2 regions of the Kitasatospora sp. NPDC036755 genome follow, and region 2 is predicted to be linked to the other one. Evidence: predicted binding sites of a transcription regulator. Region 2 holds the regulator's gene; the other holds the start of a gene.

Region 1 (10,967 bases), on a different contig from region 2:
GTGATGAGCAAGATCCCGCCGGAGAAGCAGAAGGCCGAGATCTGCGACGACCAGTCCGCGCTCACCCAGCAGTACGGCACCGCCCCGCTGCTGTTCCGCCCGCCGTTCGGCGACGGCGCCAACACCCCGACCCTCAACACCTCGGTCCAGCAGTGCGGCCCGCGCGCGATCGTGCTGTGGCGCGAGTCGATGCAGATCCACGACATGCAGTACCAGGCGGCGGACAAGAAGCTGAAGCCCGGCGACATCATCCTGGCGCACTTCCGCGGCCCCAAGGAGCTCAAGGGCGCCACGATGACCCAGATGTTCGGCGACCTGCTGGCCCGGATCCAGGAGCAGGGCTTCTCGGTGGCCCGCCTTGAGGACTACATCCAGGCGCCCGCCTCGTAGCCCGGCTCAGACCGGCTGCCCCAGCATCATCAGCGGCCCGTTGTCGGTGCGGCTGAGGATCACGGTGACGGTGTTCGGCCCGGAGGGCTTGAGCTGACGGCGCAGCTCCTCCGGGGTGATCGCCATCCCGCGCTTCTTGATCACCACCGTGCCGACCGCCCGCTCGCGCAGCAGCGCCTTGAGCTTCTTGATGTTGAACGGCAGTACGTCGGTGAGCTCGAAGGCGTGCGCGTACGGGGTGGCGACCAGCTCGTCCGAGGTCAGGTAGGCGATCTTCGGGTCGATCAGCCGGCCGTTCACCTGCCCGGCGACCTCGGCCACCAGGTGGGCCCGGATCACCGCGCCGTCCGGCTCGTACAGGTAGCGCCCGACCGGGCCGGCCGGCGGGTCGGGCAGGTCGCCGCCGGTCAGACCGGCGCCCTGCGGCAGCAGGGTGGCCCGGTGCGGGCTCGTGGCCCCGGTGCCGAACCAGAGCACCGCCTCCTTGACGTCGCCGTGGTCGGAGACCCACTCGGCCTCGGCGTCCTCCGGCACGGCCTCGTGCGGGATGCCCGGCGCGACCTTCAGCGCGCCGACCGGGGTCCGCCGGCCGGCCTCGATTGCCCAGGAGAGCGGCGGGGCGTACGCCTCGGGGTCGAACACCCGGCCGCGCGCGGTGCGCCGGGCCGGGTCGGTGAACACCGCGTCGTAGCCGGTGACGTCCACCTCGGCGACGTCTGCGCAGCGCACCTCGACCAGCTCCGCGAGGCCCAGGGCGGCGGCGTTGGCCGCGGTGGCGGCGCAGGCCGCCGGGTCCTTGTCGACGGCCAGCACCTCGATGCCCGCCCGGGCCAGCGCCAGCACGTCCCCGCCGATGCCGCAGCACAGGTCCGCCAGCCGCCGTACGCCCAGGGCCGCGAACCGCCGCGCCCGCCACTCGGCCACGCTGCGCCGGGTGGACTGCTCGACCCCGTTGGGCGTGAAGTACATCAGGTCGGCGTCCGTCCCGAACTTCGCCCGCGCCCGCTGCCGCAGCCGTGCCTGGCCGAACGCGGCCGACACCAGCTCCGCCGGGTGCTCCCGCCGCAGCCGGGTCGCCAGCGCGAGCTCCTCCTCGGGGGTGAACTCGCGCAACTCGGCGAGCAGGGCCTGGCCCTCGGGCGTCAGCAGCGGCTGGAGGTTCTCGGTGTCCACGGGCCCATTCTCGCCGGTCGGCGGGGCGGGCGGAGCGGCGGCGTCCGCCGCCCGGTGCGCCCGGGTGTGCCGGGCGGCGGGTTCACCGGAGGAGGCCCGAGGAGAGCAGCGTGGGCAGTGAGAACGGGGCGGCCAGGGCGGTGGTCGCGGCGGCGACCGGGAGGAACCGGTAGCCGGACCGGAGGCTGCGGACGGCCGTCACGACGCTCACCGCGAGGGCGACCACCGGGGTGGCCAGGAAGGCCGCGCCCAGGGTGGCCCAGGCGCTGCCGTCCCCGTCGTCGCCGCCGTCGAAGCCGGCGGCGCTGCCGGCGAGGCAGACGAGGAGGAACACGGCGACCGGGAGCACCGCCCCCAGCAGGAGCAGCGCCAGCAGGGAGAGCGCCGCGTCCTTGGAGCGGGACGGGTCCACGCGGACCGGGGGGATCGGAGTCATGGCACGAGTCTGGCGAGCCGGGCCGGGCCGCACATGAGTACGGCTACTCACCGGCTACTCACCCTCGAACCGGGGTCCTCAGGGCGCGTCGTTGGCACTCTGGTTGACTGAGTGCTAACACGGCCCTATGGTCGTCCTTGGCACTCACCACCTGGAGAGTGCTAACGCGACGACGCGTGTCTGACCCCCGCGACGGCAGACCCGCAGGATCGCCCCTACCCGTTAGAAAACCCCGTAATCTCCGAAGGGGAGCTCGGACGTGACCACCAGCAGCAAGGTTGCCATCAAGCCGCTCGAGGACCGCATCGTGGTCCAGCCGCTCGACGCCGAGACCACCACGGCCTCCGGCCTGGTTATCCCGGACACCGCCAAGGAGAAGCCCCAGGAGGGCGTCGTCCTGGCCGTCGGCCCGGGCCGCTTCGAGGACGGCCAGCGTCTGCCGCTCGACGTCGCCGTGGGTGACATCGTCCTGTACTCGAAGTACGGCGGCACCGAGGTGAAGTACCAGGGCGAGGAGTACCTGGTGCTCTCCGCCCGCGACGTTCTCGCGATCATCGAGAAGTAAGACGTCCCCGACCCGCCCCGGATCCGTGTCCTCCGTGACAGTGGCCCGGGGCGTGGTTGTTGGTTCACGTAGTTCGGCGGCCGGTGGGCCTGCCGCAGTCCCGAGGGAATAGGGAACATGGCGAAGATCCTGCAGTTCGACGAGGACGCCCGCCGCTCGCTGGAGCGCGGTGTCAACAAGCTGGCCGACACCGTCAAGGTGACCATCGGCCCCAAGGGCCGCAACGTCGTCATCGACAAGAAGTTCGGCGCCCCGACCATCACCAACGACGGTGTCACCATCGCCCGCGAGGTCGAGCTGGACGACCCGTACGAGAACCTTGGCGCGCAGCTCGTCAAGGAGGTCGCCACCAAGACCAACGACGTCGCGGGTGACGGCACCACCACCGCCACCGTGCTGGCCCAGGCCCTGGTCAACGAGGGCCTGCGGAACGTCGCCGCCGGCGCCGGCCCGGCCGCCCTGAAGAAGGGCATCGACAAGGCCGTCGCCGCCGTCTCCGAGCACCTGCTGTCCGTCGCCCGCGAGATCGAGGGCAAGGACGACGTCGCCGCCGTCGCGTCCCTCTCCGCGCAGGACACCCAGGTCGGCGAGCTGATCGCCGAGGCGATCGACAAGGTCGGCAAGGACGGTGTCATCACCGTCGAGGAGTCGAACACCTTCGGCGTGGAGCTGGACTTCACCGAGGGCATGCAGTTCGACAAGGGCTACCTGTCGCCGTACTTCGTCACCGACGCGGAGCGGCAGGAGGCGGTCCTGGAGGACCCGTACATCCTGATCAACCAGGGCAAGATCTCCTCCATCCAGGAGCTGCTGCCGCTGCTGGAGAAGATCCTCCAGGGCGGTGCCTCCAAGCCGCTGCTGATCATCGCCGAGGACGTCGACGGCGAGGCGCTGTCGACCCTGGTCGTCAACAAGATCCGTGGCACCTTCAACGCCGTCGCCGTCAAGGCCCCGGGCTTCGGCGACCGCCGCAAGGCGATCCTCGGCGACCTGGCCGTCCTGACCGGTGGCCAGGTCATCTCCGAGGAGGTCGGCCTCAAGCTCGACCAGGTCGGTCTGGACGTGCTGGGCACCGCCCGCCGCGTGACCATCACCAAGGACGAGACCACGGTCGTCGACGGCGCCGGTGACGCCGAGGCCGTCGCCGGCCGCGTCGCCCAGATCAAGGGCGAGATCGCCGCGACCGACTCCGACTGGGACCGCGAGAAGCTGCAGGAGCGCCTGGCCAAGCTGGCCGGCGGCGTCTGCGTCATCAAGGTCGGCGCCGCCACCGAGGTGGAGCTGAAGGAGCGCAAGCACCGCCTGGAGGACGCCATCTCGGCGACCCGCGCCGCGGTCGAGGAGGGCATCGTCGCCGGTGGTGGCGCCTCCCTGGTCCACGCCGCCAAGGTGCTGGAGGACGGCCTGGGCCTGTCGGGCGACGAGGCCACCGGTGTCGCCGTGGTCCGCAAGGCGCTGCACGAGCCGCTGCGCTGGATCGCCCAGAACGCCGGCCTGGAGGGCTACGTCATCACCTCCAAGGTCTCCGAGCTGGAGGCCGGCCAGGGCTACAACGCCGCCACCGGCGAGTACGGCGACCTGGTGAAGGCCGGCGTCATCGACCCGGTCAAGGTCACCCGCTCCGCCCTGGAGAACGCCGCCTCGATCGCCTCCCTGCTCCTCACCACCGAGACCCTCGTGGTGGAGAAGAAGGAGGAGGAGGCCGACAACGGCGGCCACTCGCACGGCCACGGCCACTCGCACTGAGGCTCCGACGCCTGACCGGAGGCCCGGTCCGCACCCCGCGAGGGGGAGCGGGCCGGGCCTCCGGCGTTGATCTTCATCCTTCAACTATCAGTAGAATTTTGCAGAATGCAAAGATTGCCTTATAACTGAGGCATGATCGAGGCCCGCCACCTGCGCGTCCTGCGTGCCGTCGCCCGCACCGGCTCCTTCTCCGCCGCCGCCCGCGAGCTGGGGTGCACCCAGCCCGCCATCAGTCAGCAGATGAAGGCCCTGGAGAAGTCGGTCGACACCCCGCTGGTGGTCCGCTCGGGCCGCGGGATGCAGCTCAGCGAGGCGGGACGGGTCCTGCTCAAGCATGCCACCGGAATCCTGGCCGGGCTCTCCGCCGCCGAGGAGGAGGTGGCCGCGATCGCCGGCCTGCGGGCCGGGCGGGTCCGGCTGGTGTCCTTCCCGACGGCGAGTTCCACCCTGGTGCCGCCGGCGGTCGCCCGCCTGCGGGACGGCCATCCGGGGGTGCGCGTGTCGCTGGTCGAGGCGGAGCCGCCGGAGTCGCTGGCGATGCTGCGCGGCGGCGAGTGCGAGATCGCGCTGGCCTTCCGCTACCCGCAGTCCGACGGGGCCGTCGCGGCCCCGGCGCCCGCCCACGGCACGCCGCGCGAGGCCCGGGCCGAGGCCAACCTGGAGGCCCAGCAGCTGACCGCCGGGACCGACTGGTCCGATCTAGTGGTCACCCCCCTGCTGGACGACCCGATGCTGGGCCTGCTGCCGGCCGCCCACCCGTTGGCCGGACGGGGCGTGGAGCTGGCCGAGCTGGCGGGGGAGCAGTGGATCGCCGGCTGTCCGCAGTGCCGGGGGCACCTGGTGGAGCTGTGCGCCGGAGCGGGCTTCGAGCCCCGGATCGACTTCGCGACGGACGACTACCCGGCGGTGGTCGGCCTGGTGGCGGCCGGGCTCGGAGTGGCGGTGCTGCCCCGGCTGGCGCTGCAGTCGGTACGCCCTGACGGCGTGTCGACGGTGCCGGTGCGGACGGCCTCCGGGGCGCCCGCGGTGCGCCAGGTGGTCGCGCTGACCCTGCCGGACCTGGCCGAGGTGCCGGCCGTGGCGCTGATGCTGGAGCGGCTGGCGGGGGCGGCCGCCGACCGCTGACGGTGAGTGACGGGGCTGCCGCGGCCCCGCACGCACGGTGAGCCGGAAGGCTGAAGCGCCGAGAAGAAACGTTTCTTCACGGCGCTCCTGGAGTCGGGTCAGCGCTGGGCGACCGCCGGCGGGGCCAGCGGCACCTCGACCAGCCGGTGCCGCGAGCGTCCCAGCATCTCCTCGCGTTCGTCCTCGGTCATCCCGCCCCAGACGCCGTACGGCTCGCGGACCGCCAGCGCGTGCGCCGCGCACTCGGCGATCACCGGGCAGCGCATGCAGACCTCCTTGGCGCTGGCCTCGCGCGAACTGCGCGCGGCCCCGCGCTCGCCCTCGGGGTGGAAGAAGAGCGAGCTGTCCACGCCACGGCAGGCTGCGGAGAGCTGCCAGTCCCAGAGGTCCGCGTTGGGACCGGGGAGGCGGGAGAAATCTGCCATGGCTCATTCCCTTCAGAGGCTGTCGGCCGTCGGCCGGGCGTTCGGCGGGGCTGCTGCCGAGCGGTGCGGCGGGGCTTCGATGCACTGGTGTGGACACCTGGAAATATGACTTAAGGCAACTCCATGGACAAGTCACCCACACACTGGCACAACAGTCAATGACCATACGAAAGCTATAAAAACGGGCATAGTGGGCAAGGGCTCCGCCGGGCGCGCGCGTGGCAATCGGGTGGCCGACGGGCGCGCGACGTGCCGAATCGGTGTGCGGGTCGTACGCCGACCGCGCGTGAGCTGCGCAAAAGTGCGGCGTGTGCACCGCGATGCGGCTGATCGGTAATGGATTGGCCACGTACAGTGGTGGAGATGGCCCCGAAGGCCGTAACTCATTCGAGTGACGGTCGTTGGAAGTGCGGAGGCGGTTAGCGGGCGCCGGACGTCGGGAACGATCGCGGGCAGGTTGGGGCGATCAGGACGAAGTCTGTCGCCGATCGGCCGTGTCGGAGAGGTTCGTACCAGCCAGGAGGCTCAACGTGACGCGGATCAGCTGCGGAGGACGACGGTCATGACTTCCGTTCTCGTTTGCGACGATTCCCCGCTCGCCCGCGAGGCGCTTCGCCGCGCCGTCGCGACCGTACCCGGTGTGGACCGGGTCACCACCGCGACGAACGGGGAGGAGGTCCTCCGCCGCTGGGTGGCCGACCGCTCCGACCTCGTTCTGATGGACGTCCGGATGCCCGGCCTCGGCGGGGTCGAGACGGTCCGGCGGCTGCTGTCCGCCGACCCGGGCGCGCGGATCATCATGCTCACCGTCGCCGAGGACCTCGACGGGGTCGCGCTCGCGGTGGCCGCGGGCGCCCGCGGGTACCTGCACAAGGACGCCTCGCGCGCCGAGCTGCGGGCCACCGTCACCCAGGCCCTCGCCGACCCGACCTGGCGGCTCGCCCCGCGCCGGCTGCGCAGCCCCGACATGGGCGCCGCGCCGACCCTGACGGCGCGTGAGATCCAGGTGCTGGAGGGCATGAGCCACGGCCGCAGCAACGCCGAGATCGGCCGCGAGCTGTTCCTCTCCGAGGACACGGTCAAGACCCACGCCCGACGGCTGTTCAAGAAGCTCGGGGCCTCCGACCGGGCGCACGCGGTGGCGCTGGGCTTCCGCTGGGGCCTGGTCCGCTGACCACCGGCGGCGCCGCCGGTTGCGGCGTGCCGCCGGAGGTTCCCGGGGCGGTCCCCGTACGGGCGTGTGACGTTACGGTCCCGAGGTTGCACCATGGAGGTGTGGAGCACCTCGGGGACCAGCGGACAGGCACTGCGGCGAACCACGCAGCCGCAGGACACTCGGCGGACGGCGCGACGGACGGAACCACCACCGACGGCGGCGGGGCGGGAGGCGGCACGGTGCAGGAGGGGCCGGTGGTGCGCGGCATGCCGTACGGTGCCGCAGCGCATAACGTTCCGGTGCACAACTCCGGACGCGGTGCCGCGTTTTCCCGCTCGACCAGGCACCATGGACCGATGCGCGACGACGTCGCCGGTGCGGCCGGCCAGGCGGACCCGGTGGAGGCCGAGCCCTCCGGTCCGGGCCACGATCCGTCGTACGCCGATCCCGCCGGCGCGGCCGGTCCGGACCGCCCGCCGGTGCTCGGCACGGGCGGCTCGCCGCTGGTGGGCGAACTGGTCGCGGCCGCGGTGCGCGGCGAGGGCCCGGCGATCGACGCGCTGCTCGCCTACGTCCACCCGCTGGCGCTGCGGTACTGCCGCGCCCGGCTGGTCCGGCTGCCCGGCGGGGCCCGGCACCACGTGGACGACGTCGCGCAGGAGGTCTGCGTCGCGGTGCTCTGCGCGCTGCCCCGGTACAAGGACCAGGGCCGCCCCTTCGAGGCCTTCGTGTACGGGATCGCCGCCCACAAGATCGCCGACCTCCAGCGGGCCGCGATGCGCGGGCCCGGCTCGACCGTCGTGCCGCAGGACGACCTGCCGGAGGTGCCGGACGAGGCGCTCGGCCCGGAGGAGCAGGCGCTGCTGAGCAGCGACGCCGCCTGGGCGAAGGAGCTGCTGTCCAACCTGCCGGCCCGTCAGCGCGAACTGGTGCTGCTGCGGGTGGCCGCCGGGCTCTCGGCGGAGGAGACCGGCGAGGTGCTCGGGATGTCGCCCGGCGCCGTCCGGGTGGCCCAGCACCGGGCGCTCAGCCGGCTGCGCGCGCTCGCCGAGGAGTCCTCCTGACCGCTGCTCCCGGTCCGTGCCCGTTTCCGCCGGTTGCGGGGGGAATGAGCCACGGGGCGGTGGTGTTGTCAAGGGCACACGAGGACACATTCGCGGTGCCAGTACCATGGGGTATCGGCGCCTGGGCGGGTTGCCAAAGTTTGGCGGGTGCGCGCGGGGTCCCCTTGGAGGATCCTCCTATTCGCACCCGGCTTCGGCGGTCTGCGCGAGTGAGCGATGAATGCGCCCCCACCCTCAGGGCGTGAGCGGATTAGGCCGGCCACGGAAGGTACCCCCCAAATGTCTTACAACGCCGCAGGCGTACCCGAGAAGTTCGCGATGCTCGGGCTCACGTACGACGACGTGCTGCTGCTGCCCGGGGCCTCCGAGGTGCTGCCGAACCAGGTGGACACCTCCTCCCGGATCTCCCGGAACGTGCGCGTCAACATCCCGCTGCTCTCGGCGGCGATGGACAAGGTCACCGAGTCGCGCATGGCCATCGCGATGGCCCGCCAGGGCGGCGTCGGCGTGCTGCACCGCAACCTGTCCGTCGAGGACCAGGCCAACCAGGTCGACCTCGTGAAGCGCTCCGAGTCCGGCATGGTCACCGACCCGATCACGGTCGGCCCCGAGACCACCCTGGCCGAGGCCGACGCGCTCTGCGCCAAGTTCCGCATCTCCGGCGTGCCGATCGCCGACGAGGCCGGCAAGCTGCTCGGCATCGTCACCAACCGCGACATGGCCTTCGAGTCGGACCGCACCCGCCAGGTCCGCGAGATCATGACCCCGATGCCGCTGATCACCGGCAAGGTCGGCATCTCCGGCGTGGACGCGATGGCCCTGCTGCGCCGTCACAAGATCGAGAAGCTGCCGCTGGTCGACGACGAGGGCCGGATCAAGGGCCTGATCACCGTCAAGGACTTCGTCAAGGCCGAGCAGTACCCGAACGCCGCCAAGGACGCCGAGGGCCGGCTGCTGGTCGGCGCCGCCGTCGGTGCCAGCGCCGAGGCGTTCGACCGGGCCCAGGCCCTGGTCGAGGCCGGTGCCGACTTCCTCGTGGTGGACACCTCGCACGGCCACAGCCACAACGCGCTGGCCTGGATCGCGAAGATCAAGTCGGCCGTCGGGATCGACGTGGTCGGCGGCAACGTGGCCACCCGCGACGGCGCCCAGGCGCTGATCGACGCCGGCGTGGACGGCGTCAAGGTCGGCGTCGGCCCCGGCTCCATCTGCACCACCCGCGTCGTCGCCGGCATCGGCGTCCCGCAGATCACCGCCATCTACGAGGCCGCCCAGGCCTGCCAGGCGGCCGGCGTGCCGGTCATCGGCGACGGCGGCCTGCAGTACTCGGGCGACATCGGCAAGGCGCTGGCCGCCGGTGCCGACACCGTGATGCTCGGCTCGCTGCTGGCCGGCTGCGAGGAGTCCCCGGGCGAGCTGCTGTTCATCAACGGCAAGCAGTTCAAGTCCTACCGCGGCATGGGCTCGCTGGGCGCCATGCAGTCCCGCGGCCAGGGCCGCTCGTACTCCAAGGACCGCTACTTCCAGGCCGAGGTGGCCTCGGACGACAAGCTCGTCCCCGAGGGCATCGAGGGCCAGGTGCCCTACCGCGGCCCGCTGTCGGCCGTCCTGCACCAGCTGGTCGGCGGCCTGCGCCAGACCATGGGCTACGTCGGCGCCGCCACCGTCGCCGAGATGGAGAGCAAGGGCCGCTTCGTCCGGATCACCTCGGCGGGCCTCAAGGAGAGCCACCCGCACGACATCCAGATGACCGTCGAGGCGCCGAACTACTCGACCCGCTGAACGGCGTGAACCACTGAGGGGCCCGTTGCCGCACCGCGGCGGCGGGCCCCTCGGGCTGTCCGGGCCGTGGGCCGTCGGGGCGGGAGCCGTGCCGGTGCGGGATACTGGGGTGCGGCCGGGGTGACCCGGCAGGCATGAGCAACAAAGAGAAGGGCTCGAAGTGACCGAGATCGAGATCGGGCGAGGCAAGCGCGGCCGACGGGCGTACGCCTTCGACGACATCGCCGTCGTCCCCAGCCGGCGTACGCGGGACCCGAAGGAGGTCTCGATCGCCTGGCAGATCGACGCCTACCGCTTCGAGCTGCCGTTCCTGGCGGCCCCGATGGACAGCGTGGTCTCGCCGCAGCAGGCCATCGCGATCGGCCGCCTCGGCGGTCTCGGCGTGCTGAACCTCGAAGGCCTGTGGACCCGCTACGAGGACCCGCAGCCGCTGCTGGACGAGATCGCCGCGATCACCGACGAGTCCACCGCGACCCGCCGGCTCCAGGAGGTCTACGCCGCGCCGATCCGCGCCGAGCTGATCAAGCAGCGGATCCAGGAGGTCCGCGACTCCGGCGTCGTCACCGCCGCCGCGCTCTCGCCGCAGCGCACCGCCGAGTTCTCCAAGGCCGTCGTGGACGCCGGCGTCGACGTCTTCGTCATCCGCGGCACCACCGTCTCGGCCGAGCACGTCTCCAGCGCCGCCGAGCCGCTCAACCTCAAGCAGTTCATCTACGAACTCGACGTGCCGGTGATCGTCGGCGGCTGCGCCACGTACACCGCGGCACTGCACCTGATGCGGACCGGCGCCGCCGGTGTGCTGGTCGGCTTCGGCGGCGGCGCCGCCCACACCACCCGCAACGTCCTGGGCATCCAGGTGCCGATGGCGACCGCCGTGGCCGACGTGGCCGCCGCCCGCCGTGACTACATGGACGAGTCCGGCGGCCGCTACGTCCACGTGATCGCGGACGGCGGGGTCGGCTACAGCGGCGACATCCCGAAGGCGGTCGCCTGCGGCGCCGACGCGGTGATGATCGGCGCCGCGCTGGCGCGGGCCACGGACGCCCCGGGCAAGGGCTTCCACTGGGGCATGGAGGCCGTCCACGAGGAGCTGCCGCGCGGCAAG
Region 2 (10,967 bases):
ACCCGGATGCCGGTGATCTGCTCGCGCAGGACCCGGTTCACGGTGTCGATCCGCTCCTGCATGCTGCGGAACCTGGGGCGCAGCGCGCGGACCAGCAGCACCACGACGACGCCGAGCGCGGGGATGACGGCGAGCAGCAGGCCGGACAGCGGGACGTCCTGGTTGAGCGCCATGATGATGCCGCCGACGCACATGATCGGTGCGGCGACCATGAGCGTGAAGCTCATCAGGGCGAGCATCTGGACCTGTTGGACGTCGTTGGTGGTGCGGGTGATCAGGGAGGGGGCGCCGAACTGGCCGACCTCGCGGGAGGAGAAGCTCTGCACCCGGTCGAAGACGGCGGCGCGGACGTCCCGGCCGAAGGCCATGGCGGTGCGCGCGCCGATGAAGACGGCGCCGATGGAGCAGAGGGCCTGGAGGAGGGTGACCGCGATCATCACCCCGCCGACGCGCAGGATGTAGCCGGTGTCGCCCTTGACCACGCCGTCGTCGATGATGTCGGCGTTGAGCGTCGGCAGGTAGAGCGCCGCGAGGGTGGACACCAGCTGGAGCAGCACCAGCAGGCAGATGGGTCGGGAGTACGGGCGCAGGTGCGCCCTCAGCAGTCTGATCAGCACTAGCACACTCTTGTCGTCGCCGGTCGGGTTCGCACCCCAATTCTCGGTGTTCTGTAGCGTCGTACAGGCCATTCGGCGTGTGGGAACCGGAGGTTTGCCGGGCCTTTGCCGAACGGCCGGGTGCGGCGGCGGTGGCGGGGCCGGTGGCGGGGCCGGTGCGGCACGGGCGGTGCGGCGGTGTGCCGTCGGGTGCAGCCCTCTTACGGAATGACCGGTTTCCCCCTAGGCTGCTGATTGCCCCTTTGTTACTGACCGGTACCGCTCAGGTGAACCGGGGCCCGGCGACCGCCCCCACGGACGCCGCGACAATCCCTCAGACGGCCACCCGCCACCGGAGGTCCTCGTTGAGTTCCGCGCAGTCCCTGATCGACTCCGGCAGGCCCGACCTCGTCGCCGGGCGTCCCGCTTCTGTCGCCCACCTGTTCCTGGAGCGGGTCGCCCTGACCCCGAACGCCGAGGCCTACCGCTACCCCTCGCCCGTGGACGAGCAGGCCGCCGACGGCGCGCCCGGCGCCGAGCAGTGGCGCTCGCTCACCTGGGCGCAGACCGCGACCCGGGTCAAGGCGGTGGCCGCCGGCCTGATGGCGCTCGGCATCCGTCCCGAGGACCGGGTGGCCCTGGCCTCCTCGACCCGGCTCGAATGGATCGTCGCCGACCTCGGCGCCATGTGCGCGGGCGCCGCGATCACGACCGTCTACCCGAGCACCAACGCGGACGAGACCGCGTTCATCCTCTCCGACTCCGGCTCCCGGGCGCTGTTCGCCGAGAACGCGGCCCAGCTGGCCAAGGCCGTCGAGCAGATCGACCAGCTGCCCGAGCTGCGCACCGTGATCCTCTTCGACGCGCCGGCCGGGGCCCCCGAGACCAAGGGCCTGGAGCTGCTCACCCTCGCCGAGCTGGAGGAGCGCGGCGCCCGGTACCTGGCGGAGCACCCGGACGCGGTGGAGAAGACCGTCGACGGGCTCGGCAAGGAGCAGCTGGCCACCCTCATCTACACCTCCGGCACTACGGGCCGCCCCAAGGGCGTGCGCCTGGTGCACGACTGCTGGGCGTACGAGGGCCGGGCGCAGGAGGCCAGCGGGCTGCTGGGCCCCGACGACGTGCAGTTCATGTGGCTGCCGCTGTCGCACGTGTTCGGCAAGACGCTGATCTCCGGGCAGATCGCCACCGGGCACGTGATGGCGGTGGACGGCCGGGTGGACCGGATCATCCACAACCTGCCGGCGATCCGGCCGACCATCATGGCCTCGGCGCCGCGCATCTTCGAGAAGGTCTACAACGGCATCGCCGGGAAGGCCCGGGCGGAGGGCGGCGCCAAGTACCGGATCTTCATGTGGGCGGCCAAGGTCGCCCGGGAGCACGCCCGGGCGGTCCAGGAGAGCCGGGTCGCCACCGGCACCGAGTCCGCCCCGCTGGGGCTGCGGGTGCAGCACGCGCTGGCCGACAGACTGGTGTACGCGAAGATCCGGGCGGCCTTCGGCGGCCGGTTGCGCGGCGCGGTCTCCGGCAGCGCCGCGCTCGCCCCGGAGATCGGCTACTTCTTCCTCGGCGCCGGGGTGCCGATCCTGGAGGGCTACGGACTGAGCGAGACCAGCGCCGGCTCCTGCGTGAACCGCGCGGAGGACGTGCGGATCGGCACGGTGGGCCGCCCGCTGCCCGGCACCGAGGTGCGGATCGCCGAGGACGGCGAGATCCTGCTGCGCGGCCCCGGCGTCATGCGCGGCTACCACAACCTGCCGGAGAAGACCGCCGAGGTGCTGGAGTCGGACGGCTGGTTCCACACCGAGGACATCGGCGAGCTCACCCCGGACGGCTTCCTGCGGATCACCGACCGCAAGAAGGACCTGTTCAAGACCTCCGGCGGCAAGTACGTGGCGCCCAGCGAGGTCGAGGGCAAGTTCAAGGCGGTCTGCCCGTTCGTCAGCAACATCCTGGTGATCGGCAACGGCCGCAACTACTGCACCGCGCTGATCGGCCTGGACGAGGCGGTCCTGCTGCCGTGGGCCGCCGAGCACGGCCTGGCCGGCCGGTCCTACGCCGAGCTGGCCGCCGAGCCGGCCGTGCACGAGCTGATCGAGGGCTTCGTGAAGCGGGTCAACGGCGACCTCCAGCGGTGGCAGACGATCAAGAAGTTCCACCTGCTGCCGCGCGACCTCGACATCGAGCACGGCGAGCTCACCCCGAGCCTGAAGATCAAGCGCCCGGTGGTCGAGCGGACCTACGCGGACGCGGTGACCGCGATGTACGCGGGCGCCAACGAGGCCTGAACGGCCCGCCGAAAGGGCCCGGGAGGCCCCGCCGGCGAGGTGTGAGGGGCCCGGCTCCCGTACGGCCCGCCGATTCGGTCGGGCCGTACGGGACAATGGGCTCATGCCCTCCGCACTTCCCGACGGCGAACCGGTGCCGTCCGACGGTTCCCTGCCCGCGCACGCCCTCGACGGGCTGGGCTCGCGGCCGTTCGGCTTCTACCTGCACGTGCCCTACTGCGCCAGCCGCTGCGGCTACTGCGACTTCAACACCTACACCGCCACCGAGCTGCGCTCCTCCGGGGCTGTCGCCTCGCAGGAGACGTACGCGGACAACGTGGTCGCCGAGATCCGCCTCGCCCGCAAGGTGCTGGGGGACGCGGACCTCCCGGTGCGGACCGTCTTCCTCGGCGGCGGCACCCCGACCCTGCTGCCCGCCCGCGACCTGGTGAAGATGCTCGCCGCGGTCCGCGAGGAGTTCGGGCTCGCCGAGGACGCCGAGGTCACCACCGAGGCCAACCCGGAGTCGGTGGACCCGGCGTACCTGGCCGAACTGCGCGAGGGCGGCTACAACCGGCTCTCCTTCGGCATGCAGAGCGCCCGGCCGCACGTGCTGAAGCTGCTCGACCGCCACCACACCCCGGGCCGTCCCGAGGCCTGCGTGGCCGAGGCCCGCGCGGCCGGCTTCGAGCACGTCAACCTGGACCTCATCTACGGCACCCCGGGCGAGTCCGACGACGACTGGCGGGCCTCCCTGGACGCCGCCATCGGCGCCGGTCCCGACCACGTCTCCGCGTACTCGCTGATCGTCGAGGAGGGCACCCGGCTCGCCGCCCGGGTCAAGCGCGGCGAACTGCCGATGATCGACGACGACGTGCACGCCGACCGCTACCTGATCGCCGAGGAGGCGCTCGCCGCCGCCGGCTACTCCTGGTACGAGGTGTCCAACTGGGCCACCACCCCGGAGGGCCGCTGCCGCCACAACGAGCTGTACTGGACCGGCGCCGACTGGTGGGGCGCCGGCCCCGGCGCCCACAGCCACGTCGGCGGCGTCCGCTGGTGGAACGCCAAGCACCCGGCCGCCTACGCGCAGGCCCTCGCCGAGGGCCGCACCCCGGGCCTGGGCCGGGAGGTGCTGGCCGAGGAGGACCGCCGGGTCGAGCGCATCCTGCTCGAACTGCGCCTGGTCGACGGGGTCTCCCTCGACCTGCTCACCGCCGCCGGCCGCGAGGCCGCCGACCGGGCCCTCGCCGACGGACTCCTCGCCGCCGGGCCCCACGCCCGGGGCCGCGCCGCCCTGACCCTCCAGGGGCGGCTGCTGGCGGACGCGGTGGTGCGTGACCTGGTGGACTGATTGTCGTTAACGTGGTGTCAGCCGTCGGAGGGAGCGCGCAATGACCGCCATCGATGACCGGGTGACGGGGATCTTCGAGAACCTGGAGGTCCCCGAAGGCTTCAAGGCCGAGCTCATCAGGGGGGAAATCGTGATGATGGCCAGGCCGGACATGGTCCACAACCTCATCATCCGGGCCATTCAGCATCAGACGCCGTACGCCCGGTGGAATGCCCTGACCACGCAGGACGTGGCCTTTCCCCGGGAGGCCAGTGAGCCGCAGCCGGACCTGGTCGTGTTCGAGCGCGGGGCGGCGGAGGAGAGCGGACGGCTGTTGCCCGCGCCCGCGGTCACCCTGGTGGTCGAGGTGGTCTCGAAGACCAGCGCGCACCGCGACTACCGGACCAAGCGGGAGCTCTATGCCGAGGGCCGGATTCCCGCCTACTTGGTCGTCGACCCGATCAAAGGTGTCTGCGTGCTGCTGACCGAGCCGACCCGGTTGGCCTCCGGGGAGCCGGACTACGCGGTCGAGCGGACCGCGAAGTTCGGTGACCCGATTCCGATGGACCTGCTGGGCATCACGCTCGACACCTCGGAGTTCCGGACCTACTCCTGACCCGGCAGGGCCGTGAAGTCGATCAGCTCCTCCACGCGGCCGAGCAGCGCGGGTTCCAGGTCCCGGTAGCTGTTCACCTTGGACAGGATGTGCTTCCAGGCCGCCGGGGTGTCGACCGGCCAGCCGAGGCGGCGGCAGGTGCCCTCCTTCCAGTCCTCGCCCATCGGGACGTCGGGCCAGGCGGGAATGCCCACGCTGGAGGGCTTCACGGCCTGCCAGACGTCGATGTAGGGGTGGCCGACGACCAGCACGGAGTCGCCGGTGACCCGGGCGGCGATGCGGTGCTCCTTGGTGCCGGGGAGCAGGTGGTCGACCAGGACGCCGAGGCGCCGCCCCGGGCCGGGGGCGAAGTCGGCGACGATCGCGGGCAGGTCGTCGATGCCGCGCAGGTACTCGACGACGACGCCCTCGACCCGCAGGTCGTCGCCCCAGACCCGCTCGACCAGCTCCGCGTCGTGCCGGCCCTCCACGTAGATGCGGGACTCGCGGGCCACCCGGGCGCGGGCGTTCGGGACGGCGATCGAGCCGGAGGCGGTGCGGGCCGGGGTGCGGGGCGCCGCCGGGCCGGCCGGGCGGACCAGGGTGACGACCCGGCCCTCCAGCAGGAAGCCGCGCGGCACCAGCGGGAACACCCGGTGCTTGCCGAACCGGTCCTCCAGGGTGACGGTGAACCCCTCGGCGGTCTTCTCGCAGCGCACCACCGCCCCGCAGAAGCCGGTCGAGGCCTCCTCGACCACCAGGTCCCGCTCGGCGGGCACCTCCGGGGCGGGCTGCTGCTTCTTCCACGGCGGGGTCAGGTCGGGTCCGTACTGGCGGCTGCGCATACGGGTGATCATAGGGACGGCGGACGGCCCGTCAGAGGCCCGGCGCGCCCCAGACCGGGAACCAGCGGCCGAGGTCCTTCTCCAGCCGCAGATCGTTCCCGAGCATCGCGTTGACCTGCAGCTCCAGCGGGCTGTCGCGCTTCTCCCCGCCGCCGGGCATCGGCGCGAAGGGGTAGAACGTCCCCCGCTTGTAGAGGTAGACCAGGGCCAGCGAGCGCCCCTGCGGGTCGCGGAAGGCGACCAGCGAGCAGAGCAGCTGCGGGCCGAAGCCGTTGGCCTCCAGCTCGCTGTTGACCGCGTGCAGGTCGTTCACCAGCTCCGGCAGCTCTTTGGGCCGGTGCCGGGCGAGCAGCCAGGAGTAGCCGTAGTCGTCCTTGGAGGCCTCCACCGGGACGCCGCCGCGCTCGGTGTCGGCGTCCAGCAGCGCCCGCACCTGCTGCTCGACCTGGACGAAGGCGGCTCCCTCGACGGCCGCGAAGCAGACCGAGCCGAGCCCGGTGGGGGTGAACCCGGCCCCGGCCTCCAGGGTGAGCGCGGCGGACGGCACGCCGAACAGCTGGTCGAGGTCGGGCTTGACGGGCTTGGTACGGCCGAACAGCGTGTCCAGGATTCCCACGGCGGTCCTTTCGGGACGGACGGGACGGGACGGTTTCGGGAGGACGGTTTCGGGAGGACGGTTTCGGGGCGGAAGCCTCGGGACGGAAGCCTCGGGCGGGACGGATTCGGGAGGGCCGAACGGCGGGCGTCAGCGGCCGAGCTGCTCGGAGATCCGCGCCAGCTGCTCCAGCCGCTTCTCCAGGCTCGGGTGGGTGGACAGCAGTTGCGAGGCGGTCTCCCGGGCGCTCAGCGCGGGGGCGAAGTAGAAGGCGTTGTAGGCCTGGGCCTGGCGCAGGTCCTTGCTGGGGATGGCCGCGATCTGCCCGGTCACCTTGGTGAGCGCCGAGGCCAGGGCGCTGGGCCGGCCGGTGAGCTGGGCGGCGGCCCGGTCGGCGGCGAGTTCGCGGTAGCGGGACAGCAGCCGGGTGAGCAGGAAGCTGATCGCGTAGACGACGATCGACACCAGCGGGATGATCAGCGCCAGGACGGCCGCGTTCTGGTCGTTGTTGTTGCGCCCGCCGCCCATGAACCCGCCGTACACGGCGATCCGCGTCATCGCGCCGGCGAGGACGCCGAGGAAGCCGGCGATCGTCATCACCGCGACGTCCCGGTGGGCGACGTGCGACAGCTCGTGCGCGAGGACGCCCTCCAGTTCCTCCGGTTCCAGCCGGCGCAGCAGCCCGGTGGTCACGCAGACCACCGCGTTCTGCGGGTTGCGGCCGGTGGCGAAGGCGTTCGGCATGTCGTTGTCGGCGACCGCCACCCGGGGTTTGGGCATGTCGGCCAGGGCGCAGAGCCGGTCGACGGTGCCGTGCAGCTGGGGGAACTGTTCCGGGGACACCTGGTGGGCGCCCATCGCCCGTTCGGTGATCTTGTCGCTGAACCAGAACTGGGCCACGAACAGCCCGCCGGAGATCAGGACGATCAGTGGCCAGGCGCCGCGCAGCAGCGCGATCAGCAGGCCGGTGAAACCGACGTACAGCAGCCCGATCACGAACATCGTCGCGACCATGCGGCCGGTCAGGCCGCGGTCGGGCGCGAAACGGGTGTGCTGGCCCGAGCTCGACATCGCTTGCTCCTCCGTTCGCCGTCGCTTTCGATGCTGCCACCCGGACGGCCTCCCGGCACCACCCCGGCGCCGGGGAATCGAACCGCCGGGGCCGCGCGGGCCGTGTCCGGAACTGCGGGGAGGATCACGCCGGTCGGGCCGTTCCTGCCGTAGGACCCGGGCCTTACACTGGCAGGTACGGTTTTGGCACTCGGCTGTTCAGAGTGCCAGGGCCGAGGGACTCCCCGCAGGGGCCCGCCGCAGCAAGGGAAGCAGTCGGAACAACGTGCGAAGACGGAGGTGCGTGCCCCATGGCCGGTGAGGTCCGCCAGCTGGACGAACGCAAGCTCGCCGTGCTCCGCGCCATCGTGCAGGACTACGTGGGCACCGAGGAGCCGGTCGGCTCCAAGGCCCTGGTGGAGCGGCACAACCTCGGCGTCTCCCCGGCGACCGTCCGCAACGACATGGCGGGGCTGGAGGAGGAGGGTTACATCCACCAGCCGCACACCAGCGCCGGCCGCATCCCGACCGACAAGGGGTACCGCCTCTTCGTCGACAAGCTCGCCGAGATCAAGCCGATGAGCGCCCCCGAGCGCCGGGCCATCCGGCACTTCCTGGACGGCGCGGTCGACCTGGACGACGTGGTCGCCCGTACGGTGCGGCTGCTCGCCCAGCTGACCCGGCAGGTCGCGGTGGTGCAGTACCCCTCGCTGACGCGTTCCACCGTCCGGCACATCGAGCTGGTGGCGCTGGCCCCGGCGAAGGTGATGCTGGTCCTGATCACCAACACCGGCCGGGTCGAGCAGCGGATGGTCGACTGCCCGGGCTCGGTCGGCGAGACGGTGCTGGCCGACCTGCGGGCCCGGATCAACGCGGGAGCCGCCGGCCGGCGCCTCCCGGAGGTCCCGGGGCTGCTGGAGGAGTTGCCGGCGCTGTTCGACCAGGCCGACCGGCCGACCGTCAGCACGGTCCTGGCGACCCTGTTCGAGACGCTCGCCGAGCAGAACGAGGAGCGGATCATGCTGGCCGGCACGGCCAACCTGACCCGCTTCGGGCACGACTTCCCGCTCACCATCCAGCCGGTGCTGGAAGCCCTGGAGGAGCAGGTCGTCCTGCTCCGCCTCCTGGGTGAGACCGCGGACGCCGCGATGACGGTCCGGATCGGGCGCGAGAACGCCTACGAGGGGCTGAATTCCACCTCGGTCGTTTCGGTCGGCTACGGTTCGGGCGACGAGAGCGTGGCGAAGCTGGGTGTGATCGGTCCGACCCGGATGGACTACCCGGGCACAATGGGGGCGGTGCGAGCGGTGGCGCGGTACGTGGGCCAGATCCTGGCCGAGTCCTAGCAAGGCCGCCGTTAGAGTTCTAACGGTGGCGTCCAGTCGCAGCACTACTACAGGCGGAACAAGCGGAGCATTTGGTGGCCACGGACTACTACGCGGTACTCGGCGTCCGACGGGATGCGGGGCAGGACGAGATCAAGAAGGCGTTCCGGCGCCTGGCACGCGAACTGCACCCGGACGTCAACCCGGACCCGAAGACGCAGGAGCGGTTCAAGGAGATCAACGCCGCCTACGAGGTGCTCTCCGATCCGCAGAAGCGCCAGGTCTACGACCTCGGCGGGGACCCGCTGTCCCCGGGCGGAGGCGGTGCGGGCGGCTTCGGCGCCGGCGCGGCGGGCTTCGGCTTCTCCGACATCATGGACGCCTTCTTCGGCGCCGCGGCCGGGCAGCGCGGCCCGCGCTCGCGCACCCGCCGCGGCCAGGACGCCATGATCCGGCTGGAGATCACCCTGGAGGAGGCCGCTTTCGGCACCACCAAGGAGCTCCAGGTCGACACCGCCGTCACCTGCACCACCTGCAGCGGCGAGGGCGCGGCCCCCGGCACCTCCGCGCAGACCTGTGACATGTGCCGCGGCAAGGGCGAGGTCTCCCAGGTCACCCGGTCCTTCCTGGGCCAGGTCATGACCTCCCGCCCCTGCCCGCAGTGCCAGGGCTTCGGCACCGTCGTGCCGACCCCGTGCCCGGAGTGCGCCGGCGACGGCCGCGTGCGCGCCCGCCGCACCCTGACCGTCAAGATCCCGGCCGGTGTCGACAACGGCACCCGGATCCAGCTGGCCGGCGAGGGCGAGGTCGGCCCCGGCGGCGGCCCGGCCGGCGACCTCTACGTCGAGATCGCCGAGACCACCCACGCCATCTTCCAGCGGCGCGGGGACGACCTGCACTGCACCGTCACCATCCCGATGACGGCGGCCGCGCTCGGCACCCAGGTGCCGCTGCAGACCCTGGACGGCCTGGAGGAGGTCGACATCCGGCCCGGCACCCAGTCCGGCCAGTCGATCCCGCTGCACGGCCGGGGCATCACCCACCTGCGCGGCGGCGGCCGGGGCGACCTGATAGTGCACGTCGAGGTGAAGACCCCCAGCAAGCTCGACGCCGAGCAGGAGGAACTGCTGCGCCGCCTCGCGGTGCTGCGCGGCGAGGAGCGGCCGTCCGGCCAGTTCGCGCCGGGCCAGCAGGGCCTGTTCTCCCGGCTGAAGGACGCCTTCAACGGCCGGTAGTCGTCCGCGGAGGGGTGCCGGGGGAGGATCCCCGGCACCCCTTCGGTGTTCCCGTCCCACTCCCGGAGGTTCCCCCGTCATGACCGCGCCCGTCTTCTTCGTCGAGACCGAGCGGATCGCCACCGCCGTGCCCGGGGCCGTGGTGCGTCTGGACGGCCCGGAGGGGCGGCACGCGGCCGCGGTCAAGCGGCTGACGCCGGGCGAGGCGGTGACCCTGGCCGACGGGCTCGGGCTCGGGGTGGACGGCACGGTGGCCGAGGTGCTCGGCAAGGACGAGATCGACGTGACGGTCGCCGCCGTGCGCCGGGAGCCGGAGCCCGCGCCGCGGATCGTGGTCGTCCAGGCGCTGCCCAAGGGCGACCGCGGCGAGCTGGCCGTGGAGACGATGACCGAGGTCGGCGTGGACGTGGTGATCCCGTGGTCCGCCTCGCGCTGCATCACCCAGTGGAAGGGCGACCGCGGCGCCAAGGCGCTCGCCAAGTGGCGGGCCACCGCCCGGGAGGCGGGCAAGCAGTCCCGCCGGCTGCGCTTCCCCCTGGTCCGGGACGTGATGACCACCCGGCAACTGGTGCCGGTGCTGATGGAGGCCGCGTTCGCCGCCGTGCTGCACGAGGAGGGCGCCGAGCCGCTGGCGCACGCCGGGCTGCCGCGGGGCGGGGACATCGTGCTGGTGGTCGGCCCGGAGGGCGGGGTCTCCCCGGAGGAGCTGGCGGCCTTCGCCGAGGCGGGCGCGAAGCCGTACCGGCTGGGCCCCTCGGTGCTGCGCACCTCCACCGCCGGGGTGGCCGCCGGCGCGCTGCTGCTCGGGCGCACCGGCCGCTGGTCGTAGCGCCCCGGGCCGCCCCGGGGGCCGCTGTCCGGGGCCGCTGTCCGGGCCGCGTAGCAGCCGTCCGCGGGCGGCGCCGGGAGTCTGCGGAAAACGGCGCGGATCGTACGCGCACCTGCCTAGGCTGACCGGGTGACGGACTCCCTGAGCACCCCTCCGAACGCCTACCTCCGCCATCCCCACCTGCACGGTGACCTGGTCTCCTTCGTCGCCGAGGACGATCTCTGGCTCGCTCCGCTGGACGGCGGCCGGGCCTGGCGGCTGACGGCGGACCACCTGCCGGTCCACCACCCGAGGTTC

The links. The regulator HrcA, encoded in region 2, represses chaperone genes, less so after heat shock. The targets are predictions, from matches to a motif close to TTNGCACTCNGNNNNNCNGAGTGCNAA.
Region 1: a site for HrcA is predicted at 2,091-2,117, ahead of groES (co-chaperone GroES). Genes of this name have one in related genera too.

The regions. Positions count from the first base shown of each region.
Region 1 covers NZ_JBEZUT010000236.1:394-11,360, forward strand. The annotation lists gene AB0E96_RS28755 (polysaccharide deacetylase family protein) at 1-390, shown strand, start outside; gene AB0E96_RS28760 (class I SAM-dependent methyltransferase) at 397-1,563, opposite strand; gene AB0E96_RS28765 (hypothetical protein) at 1,646-1,999, opposite strand; gene groES (co-chaperone GroES) at 2,259-2,564, shown strand; gene groL (chaperonin GroEL) at 2,682-4,310, shown strand; gene AB0E96_RS28780 (LysR family transcriptional regulator) at 4,443-5,435, shown strand; gene AB0E96_RS28785 (WhiB family transcriptional regulator) at 5,534-5,860, opposite strand; gene AB0E96_RS28790 (response regulator transcription factor) at 6,423-7,034, shown strand; gene shbA (RNA polymerase sigma factor ShbA) at 7,373-8,080, shown strand; gene guaB (IMP dehydrogenase) at 8,360-9,862, shown strand; gene AB0E96_RS28805 (GuaB3 family IMP dehydrogenase-related protein) at 10,023-10,967, shown strand, end outside.
Region 2 covers NZ_JBEZUT010000042.1:754-11,720, reverse strand. The annotation lists gene AB0E96_RS09385 (ABC transporter ATP-binding protein) at 1-617, opposite strand, end outside; gene AB0E96_RS09380 (AMP-binding protein) at 962-2,884, shown strand; gene hemW (radical SAM family heme chaperone HemW) at 2,988-4,217, shown strand; gene AB0E96_RS09370 (Uma2 family endonuclease) at 4,258-4,812, shown strand; gene AB0E96_RS09365 (DUF3097 domain-containing protein) at 4,803-5,636, opposite strand; gene AB0E96_RS09360 (hypothetical protein) at 5,668-6,252, opposite strand; gene htpX (zinc metalloprotease HtpX) at 6,382-7,302, opposite strand; gene hrcA (heat-inducible transcriptional repressor HrcA) at 7,593-8,627, shown strand; gene dnaJ (molecular chaperone DnaJ) at 8,702-9,841, shown strand; gene AB0E96_RS09340 (16S rRNA (uracil(1498)-N(3))-methyltransferase) at 9,921-10,670, shown strand; partial or broken gene AB0E96_RS09335 (hypothetical protein) at 10,800-10,967, shown strand, end outside.